DNA from 3 places in the Massilia sp. DD77 genome. Region 3 is predicted to be linked to each of the others. Evidence: predicted binding sites of a transcription regulator. Region 3 holds the regulator's gene; each other region holds the start of a gene.
What was found. Region 3 encodes LexA, which represses DNA repair genes until DNA is damaged. Its sites were predicted from a motif close to ACTGTATNNNNATACAGT; they were not measured.
Positions count from the first base shown of each region.

Region 1 (4,627 bases), on a different contig from region 3:
CCAGGCCACGAAGCGCGGCGCGCCGGCCTCGATGGGACGTTCGCGGAAACGGATGTAGGCGTGCATGTCGTGCTCCTCGCGGCGCACCGCCTTGACCATGGCGTGCAGGCGCGCGCCGTCCGGGTCGGCGGGCGACTGCACGTCGTGCTCGCCCAGCTGCCAGCGCCACAGCACCCGGTATAAAAAGGCCCAGCGGTCGGCCTCGCGGTAGCAGGCGGCGGATTGCAGCATGTCGAGCAGCGAGCGCGGCAAATGCGGTGCCGGTTTCGGTTCCTGCAACTGGATAGGCGCATTATGCGGGGGGCTTTCCGGCGCCGGCGCACCCGAGAACAGGTCCGCGCCGGGCGCGCCCCAGGTCACCGCCTCGGGCGGCACGCCGGCGCGCAGCAGCTCGCGCGCCGCCTCGCGCCACTGCGCGAAGCCGTTCACTTCCAGGGCCCGGCCCTGCAGGACGGCTTGGGCGGCGCCCTGGGCGTTCATGCCGCCTGCAGCTCCGGCCAAAGGTTCATCTGCTGCGCGGGCTGGTGGTCGGCCAGGTGGCGGCGCAGGATGCCGGACTCCGCCGCCCCTTGCGCCGGCTTGTAGTCGGCGGTGACCACGAAGGGCGCCAGCTTCTTGAGACTGCAGCGCAGGCGCGACAGGTCTTCCCAGCGGATGCGGCGCAAGCGGCGCAGCTCCACCAGGCGCTTGGCGTTGCGCAGCCCGATGCCGGGGATGCGCGCGATCATGCTGGCGTCGGCGCGGTTCAGGTCCATCGGGAAGTGATCGCGGTTGGACAGGGCCCAGGCCAGCTTGGGATCGACGTCCAGGGCCAGGTTGCCGCTTTGGGGCATCAGCTCGCCCGCCGTGAAGCCGTAGCCGCGCAGCAGGAAGTCGGCCTGGTACAGGCGGTGCTCGCGCAGCAGCGGCGGCGGCGCGGCCGGCACGCTCTTGGGGCTTTGCGGAATGGGGCTGAAGGCCGAGTAATACACGCGCTTGAGCTTGTAGCTGCCGTAGAGCGTCTCGGCGGTGTTCAGGATGGTGTGGTCGTCGCTGGCGTCGGCGCCGACGATCATCTGCGTGCTCTGGCCGGCCGGCGCGAAACTGGGCGCCTTCGGCTCCTCGGCCTTTTCGTCGAGTTTGCGGCGGATCGAACCCATCGCCAGCTTGATGGTGTGGACGCTTTTTTCAGGCGCCAGGCGGGTCACGCTGTCGTGGGTCGGCAGCTCGATGTTGACCGACAGGCGGTCGGCCCAGCGTCCCGCTTCCTCGATCAGGGCCGGGTCGGCGTCGGGAATGGTCTTGAGGTGGATGTAGCCGCGGAACTGGTGCACCTGGCGCAGCTGGCGCGCGACGGCGACCAGCTGCTCCATCGTGTAGTCGGCCGAGCGGATGATGCCCGAGCTCAGGAACAGGCCGTCGATGTAGTTGCGCAGGTAGAAATCCTGGGTCAGCTTGACCACTTCCTCGACCGCGAAACGGGCGCGCGGCACGTTGGAACTGCGCCGGTTGATGCAGTACTGGCAGTCGTAGATGCAGAAGTTGGTCAGCAGGATCTTGAGCAGCGAGACGCAGCGGCCGTCGGGCGTGTAGCTGTGGCAGATGCCCATGCCGGTGGTGGCGCCCAGGCCGTCCTTGCCCTCGGATCCGCGCTTGGGCGCGCCGCTGCTGGCGCAGGAGGCGTCGTACTTGGCGGCATCGGCCAGGATTTCGAGCTTGTCGTTGAGTTCCATCGCGGCGGCTTGACTGTATGAACATACAGTATAGCGCGGCGAACCTCTACCCCGACTGCGCCAGCACAGGTAACGGACGTTTTAGTGGTTCAAAGTCGGGACACCAAACACAACAGCCACAGTAACTTGTAGCACCATTACTTAGCAATAATAAAGCGCAAATTATACCGACTCGGAAATTCGGAATATCAGCAAAAAGACGTGTGCTGACAATCTATCAATTGGGAATGTTACCGCGCTTGATGCTTCCTGCATGAGGCGCTCAGAAGAAGCACTCCGCCAGCAATAAGTGCTAGCGGAGAGATCGACAAATCCACACCACTTGCAAACCGAAGAGCAAAGCCTATCAGCGTGTACAGCAGAAAAATTATGCCCCACGCGTAAAAAAGCGCGCCACGGCCCAGACCAACGTGCGGACGGAATATATAAATGCAGCCGCTTGCGATGAGGATAAAGAACAAGATACTACCAATCAGTCCGGAATACTGCGCTCCAAATAATTCCCGATTGACCGTCGCTCCGGTTGCAGCGAAAAGTAAAGCCACCCCAATATGGGCAAATATATAGAAAAAACGCACTGCTAACCTCATTGCATTAGACGAGAAGCTTCATTCCGCGAAAACAGCTGTACCAACACTTTCGTATTGAATCTTATCATCCAGCATTAGGAACATTGCGTCAAGTTGCAATTTTACAACCAACATTACCGTGATTATGTTGATGGAATTATTTGCAATTTATGTTTGACAGCGATGTCGAATTAATAAAATAATTTATCTGCTTGGAATGTCTCTAAGCACTTTAACAAGCGTTAGAAAGAAGAGTCATGCAGGAACTGAATTTTTTTGAAATTGAAGCTGTGTCGGGTGGCGAAAAGAGCGCCGCATACGAAATGGGTAACAACATCGGCAAAGCGCTGCGCTGGGCATGGGACAATATCCCGCGCTTCCCGGCCCCAAATACCGATCACTACGTTTCGTAAGCACTCAGCATAAAAGCTGATTGATGTCGTTTACTCAAAGATTAAGGTAATATTATGCAAGAACTGACTTTCGCCGAAATGGAATCGGTAAATGGCGGCCGCGCCTTGGCGCTCGCTGCCATCGCACTCGGATTGATCACTGGCGCCGAACAAGTACGCGACTTCACCCGTGGCCTCATTGATGGCCTGTTTGAAGCGCAATAATCGCGGCTGAAGAGAAGGCGGCTTGAGGGCCGCCTTTTTTTCTGAAGCAGATCCGTCGTAGTCTTAAGCCGTCCGCCCTACAGTAATCGCTGCGCCTGCGCCAGCACCTGCGGCTCCATCCGTCCGGCGATCTTCTTGAGATAACTCCCCGCCAGCGCCACCCCCGCGCTCCCCGCCCGGTGCAGCCAGGCATAGGCCTCCACCAAATCGCGCTGCGCGCCCTGCCCCGCCGCGTACATCACGCCCAGGTTGTACTGCGCCCGCGCATGCCCCTGGCGCGCCGCGCACAGGTACCAGAAATGCGCTGCTTCGTAGTCGCGATCGACGCCCTTGCCGCAGTCGTAGTGCAGCCCCAGCTCGAACTGGGCCAGCGCGTGCCCCTGGTCGGCCGCCTTGTGGAACCAGTCGGCCGCCTCGCGCGGGTCGCTCTCTTCCATGCGGTCGAGCAGCGCACCCACCATGTACTGGGCCGGGGCGTAGTTCTGGGCCGCGGCGCGGCGGTACCAGGCCAGGGCTTGCGCGCTGTCCTGGGGCACGCCGACGCCGCCCTCGTAGCGCAGGCCGAGGTCGAACTGGGCGCGCAGATGGCCCTGCTCGGCCGCCTTGCGATACCACGCGGCCGCCTGCTCCACATCCTGGGCGATGCCGTTGCCGCTGTCATAAAGCTGTCCCAGGTGGTACTGGGCCGAAGGCAGGCCCTGTTCCGCCGCCTGGCGGTACCAGTGCAATGCCCGCGCCGGGTCGCGCTCGACGCCCTGGCCATGCTCGTAGCGCATGCCCAGGTTGTCCTGGGCGCCCGCGTGGCCCTGCTCGGCCGCGCGCAGGTACCAGCCCAGGGCCAGCTCCTCGTTGCGCGGCACGCCGTGACCGCTGTCGTAGATGAGGGCGAGGTTGAACTGGGAACTGGCGTGGCCCTGCTCGCCGGCACGGCCGTACCACAGGATGGCCTGTTCGCTGTCCTGGGGCAGGTCCTGGCCTTTGTCATAGCGCAGGCCGAGGTTGAACTGGGCCGGGGCATAGCCCTGGGCGGCCGCCTTGCGCAGCCAGTCCAGCGCCGCAAAGGGGTCGCGCGGCAGGCCCTGTCCGCTGTCGTGGCGCAGCGCCAGGTTGAACTGCGAGCGCGCATAGCCTTGTTCGGCGGCGCGCCGGTACCAGTCGAGGGCCGTGTCCAGGTCTTGCGGCACGCCCTTGCCGGTCTCGTACATCATGCCCAGGTTGTGCTGGGCGCCCGGCTCGCCCTGCTCGGCGGCCTGGCCGAACCAGTGCAGCGCCTGCTGCACGTCGTTCGGCACGCCCTGTCCTTTCGCATACAGCCAGCCCAGGTTGTACTGCGCCGGCGCATAGCCTTGCTCGGCCGCGCGGCGGTACCAGTAGGCGGCCTGGCCGAAGTCCTGCTCCACGCCCTGGCCCTTCTGGTACATCACGCCGAGGTTGTACTGGGCCTGCTCCAGGCCCGAGGACGCGGCCATGCGGTACCAGGCCACGGCCAGCTCGTAGTTGCGCGCCACGCCCTGGCCGTTGACGTACATGAAGCCCAGCGTGTGCTGGGCCTGGGCCACCCCGCGCTCGGCCAGGCCTTTTACGCGCAGGAATTCGGCCGTGTGGCGTTCCTGCGCGTCGCTGGAATGACTGGGAGTATCGAGCATGGCCGCTTACGCCTGGACAGCACGTAAATTCGGGCTCGACTGCGCACGCAGCGCGCCGATGAAGTCCTGCAGCGGAATCGGAC
Region 1 is NZ_JBAMDH010000010.1:23,611-28,237, reverse strand. Features, by position in the region: gene V7778_RS07430 (UdgX family uracil-DNA binding protein) at 1-480, opposite strand, end outside; gene V7778_RS07425 (putative DNA modification/repair radical SAM protein) at 477-1,712, opposite strand; gene V7778_RS07420 (hypothetical protein) at 1,943-2,290, opposite strand; gene V7778_RS07415 (hypothetical protein) at 2,539-2,694, shown strand; gene V7778_RS07410 (class IIb bacteriocin, lactobin A/cerein 7B family) at 2,749-2,898, shown strand; gene V7778_RS07405 (tetratricopeptide repeat protein) at 2,976-4,544, opposite strand; gene V7778_RS07400 (putative bifunctional diguanylate cyclase/phosphodiesterase) at 4,551-4,627, opposite strand, start outside.
Region 1: the regulator LexA is predicted to act here: its motif matches at 1,725-1,742, upstream of V7778_RS07425 (putative DNA modification/repair radical SAM protein).

Region 2 (4,627 bases), on a different contig from region 3:
GCCATTTCGCCCGTCATCAAGACGATGTCGTTGTCGAAACGCTCGTCGTCGCTATAGGTCGGCGACTCGCCTTCCTTGATCACGTCCAGCGGCTTGACGCCCTTGATCGCCAGCGATTCGGTCAGCACGAAGCTGATGCGGTCGTTCCAGGTCATGGCCAGGCGGGTGCACTGCTTGCCGGCGGCGATGTGGCGGCGGATGTCGTCCGGTTCCAGGGTATGCTTCACGTAGCGCACCGCGGCGCGGCTTTCGCCGGTGGCGCGCAGTTCGGTGTCCTGGTCGATGGTGAAGCCATACGGCGCTTCGTCGGCTTCCAGCCAGCCGGTCATCACGGCCACCGGCGAGCGCTGCACGCGCAGCGATTCGAGCGGCATGCGGTCGACCGCCTTGAGCAGCAGCTTGACCACATCGTCGGCCTTGGCCGGGCTGGCGGCGTCCACCACCAGCCAGCCGTTGACCGGGTCGATCCAGACCCAGACGTTGCTGCGGATCGTGAAGGCGCGCGGCAGCAGCTCGTCGGCCACGCGTTCCTTCAGCTCCTTCATCGCCTTCTTCCCCGGCGGGAAGCCTTGCTGTTCTTCCAGCTCGGCCGCCTTGGCCTTGGCCACCTGGTTGATGACCGTCGAAGGCAGCAGCTTCTTTTCCGTACCCAGCATCATCAGCATCTGCTTGTTGACGACGTGGACCAGCTTGCCGTTGCCGCGCGGCGAATCCCAGCCCTGGCGCAGCAGTTCATTGCTGCTGGCAGGCGTGAACGCCTGCGGCTGGAGCGCTTCTTCCATCTGTTCCGGGTTGAATGCCCAGGGAGCGGGCAGGCGATAAATCTGGAGATTCTTGAACCACATACGCTGTTATCCGATTGTTTCAGTATTTCAAGGGAACGACATTCTACGCTGATGCCCAGCCGAGTTGTCGCAAAAAAAATTTTATGTTGTTAGGTCGTCAAACAGGCGCAGCTGCTCGGCGATTTCCGAGTCGCTCAGGCGTACGCCGACGCCGAGCAGGCGCACCGGGCGGCCGGCGCGCAGCCAGCCGGTTTCCATCAGATGGGCGTAGGTCGGAATATGTGGCGCATAGCCAACACACTCGACGGTGGTCTGCTGGAAGTCCGAGAACTTGATCTTTACGAACAGCTTGTTGATGAATTTTTCGGCACCGTTGCGCTTGATGCGGCCCAGCAAATGCTCGACCAGTTCCGGCAGCAGGGCGAGACAGGCCGCCAGGTCCGGTACGTCGGGGGTATAGGTTTCCTCGGTGCTGATCGACTTGCGTTCGCGCGAGGTGTTCACTTCACGGTGATCGATGCCGCGGCACAGGTCGTACAAGCGGGCGCCGAAGCTGCCGAAGTGCTCGTGCAGGCGCTCCATGCTCCAGTCGCGCAGGTCGGCGCAGGTCTGCACGCCCAGGCGGTGCATCTTTTCCGCCGTCACCTTGCCCACGCCATACAGCTTCTTGACGGGCAAGGCGGCGACGAAGGCGTCCACTTCTTCAGGACGCACCAGGAACAGGCCGTCGGGCTTGTTCCAGTCGCTGGCGATCTTGGCCACGAACTTGTTCGGCGCCACGCCGGCCGAGGCCGTGATGCCGACGGTCTCAACGATGCGGCGCCGGATCTCCTGCGCGATCAGGGTGGCGCTGCCCTTGCAGTGGGGCGAGTCGCTGACGTCGAGGTAGGCTTCGTCGAGGGACAGCGGCTCGACCAGCTCGGTGTAGTCGCGGTAGATGTCCATGATCTGGCGCGAGGCGGTGCGGTATTTTTCCATCGCCGGCGGAATCACCAGCAGGTTCGGGCACAGCTTGATGGCCTGGGCGGTGGCCATGGCCGAATGGATGCCGTAGCGCCGCGCCTCGTAGTTGCAGGTGGCGATGACGCCGCGCTGGTCGGGCCGGCCGCCGACCGCCAGCGGCCGGCCGCGCAGGGACGGATCGTCCCGCATCTCGACGGATGCGTAGAAACAATCGCAGTCGCAATGGATGATTTTTCGGACCGGGGCGTTCATCGAGGCCGCCCCAGACCGGGGCACACTACTGTAATTGCATACAGTATCGGCGGAAACGCCGATTGTTGCAAGGGAGGACCCGCATCCCTCCTACGGATGAGCTTTGCCCCAGCCGGAGACGTCCTATAATGAAAAAGCGGGCCCGTCCGGCCTGGTCTTCCTTGAATTCGTCAACGTATGAACGCCGTCCCTAGCACGCCTTCGGCGCACCCTGTGCGGCAGGTCGTGTTCGCCGTCTATCCCGGCACTTGCATGCTCGACCTGGCCGGCGCCCAGACCGTGTTCTGGTGCGCCGACCGCCACCTGCGCCTGCGCGGCCTGCCCGGCTATGCCCTGGTCACGGCCAGCATCGGCGGCGCCGTCGTCGCCACCGCCGAAGGCACCCTGCTCGCCACCGCCAGCCTGGCCGCGCCCGGCATCCATCCCGACACCGTACTGGTGCCCGGCAGCGCCGAGATGGCGAGCGCTATCCACGCCCTGGGCCCCCTGGTCGACTGGCTGCGCGCCTGCGACGCCCGGCGCATCGCCTCGGTCTGCACCGGTTCCTTCCTGCTGGCCGAGGCCGGCCTGCTCGACGGCCGCCGCGCCACCACCCACTGGGCCTTGTGCGAGCGCCTGGCCAGCCTGCACCCCACCGTGCAGGTGGAACCGGAAGCGGTGTTCGTGCGCCAGGACCCGGTCTGGACCTCGGCCGGGGTCAGCACCGGCATCGACATGGCGCTGGCCATGGTCGAGGCCGACCACGGCAACGAGCTCGCGATGCTGGTGGCGCGCGAACTCGCGGTCCACGTGCGCCGCGCAGGCGGCGAATCCCAGCACAGCAAGCAGCTGGCGCTGCAGGCCGGCGACGGCGCCCAGTTCGACGCCCTGCACCGCTGGATCGCCGCCCACCTGGCCAGCACCGAGCTGAACGTCGACACCCTGGCCAGCCAGGCCTGCATGAGCCCGCGCAACTTCGCGCGTGTCTACCGCGCCAAGACCGGACATACCCCGGCCAAGGCGATCGAACTGTTCCGCCTGGAGGCGGCGCGGCGCCTGCTGCAGCAATCCGACCGCAAGCTCGAACAGATCGCCGAGGAAGTCGGCTTCGGCGATCCCGAGCGCATGCGCGCCAGTTTCCTGCGCCACCTGGGCCAGTCTCCCAGCGCCTGGCGCCGCCAGCACGCCTGAGCGCGCCCTACTTCACCGGAATGAAGAAGGGTTTGCCGGCGTCCTTGACCAGGAACACCAGGAATTTCGCCGGCTTGGTCTTGCTGGCGTTGCGTCCCACCGTGTGCAGGTCCTGCGGGCCTTCGTAGAAAACCTGGCCGGGGTTCACGACCTGCTCCTTCCCGCCCTTCACGCCCATCACGATCGATCCTTCGAGGACATAGACGACGGCGTGCGCATCGTGGCGGTGCACGGGGTCGACCGCGCCGGGCGCGAAGTCGACCGTGATGACCAGGATTTCCTTGCCCGGATGGTCGGCCATGGCCTTGGTCATCAGGGAAGTCACCGAGACCGGCGCCGCGGGCGCGGCCAGCACCGGCTGGCCGAGAAACAGGCCGCCCGCCAGGGCCAGGGCGCTGCTCATGCTGTTGATGAACGACATATCGCCTCCTAAGACAGGTTGGCTTTGCCCAGCCCGTAGGCCGTGTCGTAGGAACCCGGCACCACGGCGAAGGCTACGCTGATGCGGTTCCAGGCGTTGATCGCCATGACGACGAAAGTCAGGTCGGACAGTTCCTGCTCGGACAGCTGGCCGCGCACGCGGTCGTAGAGCTCGGCCGGCACGCCCTGTTCCGGCAGGCGGGTCAGGGCCTCGGTCCAGGCCAGTGCGGCGCGTTCGCGCGGCACGAACAGGGTCGACTCGCGCCAGATCGCCACATGGTGCAGGCGCAGTTCGCGTTCGCCATGGATGCGCGCCTGCTTGACGTGCATGTCGAGGCAGAACGCGCAGCCGTTGAGCTGGGAAGCGCGGATTTCCACCAGGTCGCGCAGGCTTTCTTCGATCGCGCAGTGCCTGAAAGCGAGGCTGAAGTCGAGGAATTTCTTGAACAGTTCGGGCGACTGCTCCATGTAGTTGATACGCTGGGACATGAGTTTCTCCTGTTGTTGTCGGCGTGATTGCTTGTCATCGGACAGGCCCAGTGTAGGAAGCGTCCCGGGTTCCCGGTAGGCGTGTGCCGGGCCGCACACCGGTGCCTGCCCGGCACCAATCCGTGTGGCATGAATGCGGGTTTTTTTGTCATTGCCGGTCGCGGTTCGCCTGACTACGATGTCTTTACCAAGGCATTGCCGAGCAGGGCGGGGAGGACACGGATGAAAATGGAAATGGCGGCGATCCACGCAGCCGGCGGCAGGCTGGCGCAGCAGCCCGAACGCGAGCGCGGCGATGCGCTGGCATCGAGTTTCGCCACTACCTATGCCGGCGTGCTGGCCTTCATCGCCGTGGTCCACGAAGGCAGCTTCGCCCGCGCGGCGGAGCGGCTCGGGATCGGGCGCTCGGCGGTGAGCCGCAGCGTGCAGAAGCTCGAGGCCCAGCTCGACACCCGCCTGTTCCTGCGCACCACGCGCAGCACCTCGCTCACCGGCGAGGGCGAACTGTTCTATGAAAGCTGCAAGCCGGGCGTCGAGCGCATCGTGCA
Region 2 is NZ_JBAMDH010000067.1:5,360-9,986, forward strand. Features, by position in the region: gene V7778_RS24330 (recombination-associated protein RdgC) at 1-845, opposite strand, end outside; gene dinB (DNA polymerase IV) at 927-2,000, opposite strand; gene V7778_RS24340 (GlxA family transcriptional regulator) at 2,178-3,170, shown strand; gene V7778_RS24345 (cupin domain-containing protein) at 3,178-3,591, opposite strand; gene V7778_RS24350 (carboxymuconolactone decarboxylase family protein) at 3,600-4,079, opposite strand; gene V7778_RS24355 (LysR family transcriptional regulator) at 4,308-4,627, shown strand, end outside.
Region 2: the regulator LexA is predicted to act here: its motif matches at 2,028-2,045, upstream of dinB (DNA polymerase IV).

Region 3 (4,627 bases):
AATAAAAAAAGCCGGGCGAACCCGGCTTTTTTCTTTTATACAACAACAGCTTAGCTGTGTCGAAACGGCTAATTAAGCAGCTTCGCCGACGACGGCGATGGTGATTTCCGAGACGACGTCGGTGTGCAGCGCGACGGCAATCGGGAACTCGCCAGTGGTCTTCAGCGGGCCGGTCGGCAGGCGAACCTGCGACTTCTCGACCGGGAAGCCTTGCTTGCTCAGGGCTTCGGCGATGTCGAAGTTGGTGACCGAACCGAACAGACGGCCGTCCACGCCGGCTTTCTGGGCGATGGTGACGGTCATGCCGCTCAGCTTGTCGCCTTGCGCCTGGGCAGCGGCCAGCTTTTCAGCGGCAGCCTTTTCCAGTTCGGCGCGCTTGGCTTCGAACTCGGCCACAGCCGACTGGGTAGCGCGGCGCGCCATTTTTTGCGGGATCAGGAAGTTACGTGCGTAACCGTCCTTGACTTTCACCACGTCGCCCAGGTTGCCGACGTTAACAACTTTTTCCAACAGAATGACTTGCATATTTTTCTCCAGGATCTTTTGACTGTCGTGGCCGACGATTAGGCGTTGTGCAGGTCGGTGTACGGCAGCAGCGCGAGGTAGCGGGCGCGCTTGATGGCGGTGTCAACCTGGCGCTGGTAGTGCGCCTTGGTGCCGGTCAGGCGTGCCGGCATGATCTTGCCGTTTTCCTGGACGAAGTCCTTCAGGGTGTCGACGTCCTTGTAGTCCACCTGTTCCACGCCGGCGGCGGTGAAGCGGCAGAACTTCTTGCGCTTGAACAGCGGGTTCTGCTGCTTGCGCTTGAGTTTTTCTTTAGCTTTGTTTTTGTCGAACTTTTTACCGAATGCCATTTTGAGGCTCCTGTATCTATCTAATGCCGCTTAAGCGGCTTGAAAATCAATGATGTGAAACACCAGGGCTTTGCTGTTGCGGTTTTTCTTTGCAAGGAATCCGGTGAAGCGGTAGCTGGCGCCGAGTTCCGCGCTGCCGAACCTGCCTGAAATCTCACCCGCCGCAAAGGCGGGGATTTCAAACTCGACGAGCCTGGCGACTCCGGCTTCTTCCTGTTGGCTACTATGCATCAGGATGGCGGACACGATGGGTACGCCGGCCGGGGTGTAGCGCAGGACATCACGCTCGGCGATGGTCGCTTCGAGCTCGAGCTGGTTCACTACTACCGAATACTATGGATTCCTGGAGAAAAACTTAAGCAGCTGCGGCCGGGGCAGCGGCTGCTGCTTCTGCGCGGTGGCTCTTGGCTGCGTCTTCGCGCTGGACCGACTTCATCATCGGCGACGGTGCGGTTTCGGCCTTCTTCATCTTAACGGTCAGATGACGCAGGACGGCATCATTGAATTTGAATGCGGTTTCCAGCTCGACCAGGGTCTCGTTGTCGCACTCGATGTTCATGCAGATGTAGTGTGCCTTCGGCAGCTTCTGGATCTGGTAAGCCATCTGGCGACGGCCCCAGTCTTCCACGCGATGGATGTTACCGCCGCGGCTGGTCACCGTGGTCTTGTAACGCTCGATCATCGCCGGGACTTGCTCGCTCTGGTCCGGGTGGACGATAAAAACGATTTCATAATGACGCATGCAACACTCCTTGAGGACGTTTAAACAAATGCCCACCTCGGCGTCAAGACGAGTGTGGGAAGGGAAAGCCTTCGATTATAGCCTGAAAAGTACGGGGATGGGAAATGGTATGTTGGGTCGAGGGGGCTCGCTGCGCTCGAATAATGTTGGCGGTTTGCTACGGACTTGGGTCCCCGCCTTCGCGGGGATGACGTGCGAAGGGCGCGAGCCGAAGCCCCGGAGAGTGATCTTCCGATTTCGCCGATCAACGTCATCCCCGCGCAGGCGGGGATCCAAGTTTGCGTGCGAACCACGGAAATCCGCCCTCCCCACCCCGCGCTGCACAATTTTTTTACACTTTTCGCGCGTTTCCCCTTGCGCATACCAGAATACTGTACAAAAATACAGTCTGCTCCTATAACCATTGCCGTACCACATCCATGATCAAGCTCACTGCAAGGCAAGAACAGATCCTCAACCTGATCAAGGAAGCGATCGAAAACACCGGCTTCCCGCCGACACGCGCCGAAATCGCGGCTGAACTAGGCTTCCGGTCGGCCAATGCGGCCGAGGAGCACCTGCAGGCCCTGGCGCGCAAGGGCGCGATCGAGATTTCGCCGGGCACCTCGCGCGGTATCCGCCTGGTCGGCGCCAGCGTCGAGCAGATCCCGATGCCGCCGCCGGCCCTGATGATGTCCCTGCCCCTGGTCGGCCGCGTGGCCGCCGGCTCGCCCATCCTGGCCCAGGAACACGTGGAAGCCACCTATAGCGTCGACGCCGCCATGTTCTCGGCGCGGCCGGACTTTCTGCTGAAGGTCAAGGGCTGGTCGATGCGCGACGCGGGCATCTGCGACGGCGACTTCCTGGCGGTGAAGAAGATCGACAGCGCCAAGAACGGGCAGATCATCGTCGCCCGCATCGGCGAGGAAGTCACCGTCAAGCGCTACCGCAAGACGGGCAATACCGTCGAGCTGCTGCCGGAGAATCCGGACTTCAAGGTGATCCGGGTGGAACCGGGCGACGAGTTCGCGCTCGAGGGGCTGGCGGTGGGGTTGATGCGTAGCTGGCACTAAGTGCCTGTTGCGGTAACTCTGCGCTACGAACTTGGATCCCCGCCTTCGCGGGGACGACGGATTTGATAGCGCGGCCAAAGTCGTAGGCTCGGGATACTCATCACCTTAAATTAACGTCATCCCCGCGCAGGCGGGGACCCAGGTTTGCTGGATCAGCCAGGCACGCTCACTTCACCTTCGACTTGATCGACCCATCCCCCGCACTATTCTTGATCATCGCATTGTGCTCCGCCACATACGCCTCGGTCGCCGCGCGCCAGGCCGCGAAATCCGCCAGGATCAGCTTGGAACTCACCTTCGCCTCTTCCGCCAGGTTCTCGCGCACCCGCTCCAGGTGAGCCTGGGCCGCCTCGGTCTCCTGTTTGCTCATCAGCTTGGCGATATCCGCCGGGATCTTCTTGGTCAGCGGTGAGGATGCGTTCAGGTTCGTCACGAACTTGTTGTAGCAGTTCTGCCAGGTGGTGACCGCGCCGCTGACGCGGTCGATCTCCTCGTTGATCTTGGACATGCTGGGAATACGCGGCGCCTTGCAGGCGAACTCGCCGGACCTCAGTTCCGAACCGTCGTAGCCCTTGACCCAGTAGTCGATGTCCGCGCGGCGCTCCACGCGCTGCTTCATCACCTCGAGCGAGGCCGCCGCCACCTTGTTGCCCTTGGCGGCCGCCTTGCGGAACAGGGCCTCGGCCTTGGCCTCGTCCACCTGCCCCGCTTCGCCATACCAGTACATCTGCGCCAGGTGCTGCTGCGCTTCCGGATTGCCGGCGTCGGACAGTTTAGTGTACAGCTTGAGCGCGGCCGGGTAGTCCTTCTTGGCGAAGGCGGCATGGGCGTCTTCGAGCGGACCTGCAAGGGCGGTGGTGGACAGCAGGAGGGAGAAGGCGAGAACGGACAGGGAGCGTTTCATGGGCAGCGATGAAGGTAGCAAATCGAAGGCCCATGATAGCGGCATTCCCCCACCCTGCTCAACCGCTGAAACAAAAACGGCGTGGAACGGGGCCGGCATGCAGTCGGCCCGGTATTTACGCGCCGAGCGCCTGGCGGAAGTCCGCCAGCAGGTCGTCGGTGTCCTCGATGCCCACCGAGACGCGGATCAGGGACTCCGCGATGCCCATGCTGGCGCGGCGCTCCGCGCCCATCTCGAAGAAGATGGTATGCGCCACCGGGATCACCAGGGTGCGGGTGTCACCCAGGTTGCTGGCCGGGATGCCGAGCTTGAGGCGGTTCAGGTAGTCGAAGCAGTCGATGCCTTCCTTCAGCTCGAAGGACAGCAGCGAACCGCCCGAACGGAACAGCTCCTTGACGATGCCGTTCTGCGGATGCGAAGCCAGGCCCGGATAGTGGACCGCGGAGACCCGCTCATCGGCCTCCAGCATCCGGGCCAGCGCCAGGGCGTTCGCGCTGGTGCGTTCCATGCGCAGCGCCAGGGTCTCGGCGCCCACCGCGATGTGGTGGGCCGCTTCCGGACCGAGCGCCGCGCCGAAGTCGCGCAAGGCCTTCGCGCGCAGCTGGGCCATGCCCTGGGCCTGCGGCGGCTGCTTGCGGAAATTCTGGGCGATGTTCGGATAGGCGCTCCAATCGAACAGGCCGGTGTCGGTCAGGGCGCCGCCCAGCGCGATGCCGTGGCCGCCGATCGACTTGGTCAGCGAATTGACCACCAGGCCGGCGCCGACCGCCTTGGGGCGGAACAGCCAAGGCGTGGTCATGGTGTTGTCGACCACGTAAAGGATGCCGCGCTCGCGGCACAGCTTGCCGATGCGGGCCAGGTCCGCCACCTGGGTGCGCGGATTGGCGATGGTCTCGACGAACACCAGGCGAGTGTTCGGCGTGAGCGCCGCCTCGACCTGGCCGGCGTCGGTGGCGTCGACAAAGCTGACATCGACGCCCTGCCCCGCGACCGTCTGCCACAGGCTGTTGGTGTTCCCGAACAGGAAGGACGAGGAGACGATGTGGTCGCCCGCCTTGAGCAGCGCCTGGAACAG
Region 3 is NZ_JBAMDH010000017.1:12,291-16,917, reverse strand. Features, by position in the region: gene rplI (50S ribosomal protein L9) at 73-525, opposite strand; gene rpsR (30S ribosomal protein S18) at 564-854, opposite strand; gene priB (primosomal replication protein N) at 885-1,175, opposite strand; gene rpsF (30S ribosomal protein S6) at 1,210-1,596, opposite strand; gene lexA (transcriptional repressor LexA) at 2,016-2,648, shown strand; gene V7778_RS11750 (tetratricopeptide repeat protein) at 2,815-3,552, opposite strand; gene V7778_RS11745 (cystathionine gamma-synthase family protein) at 3,668-4,627, opposite strand, start outside.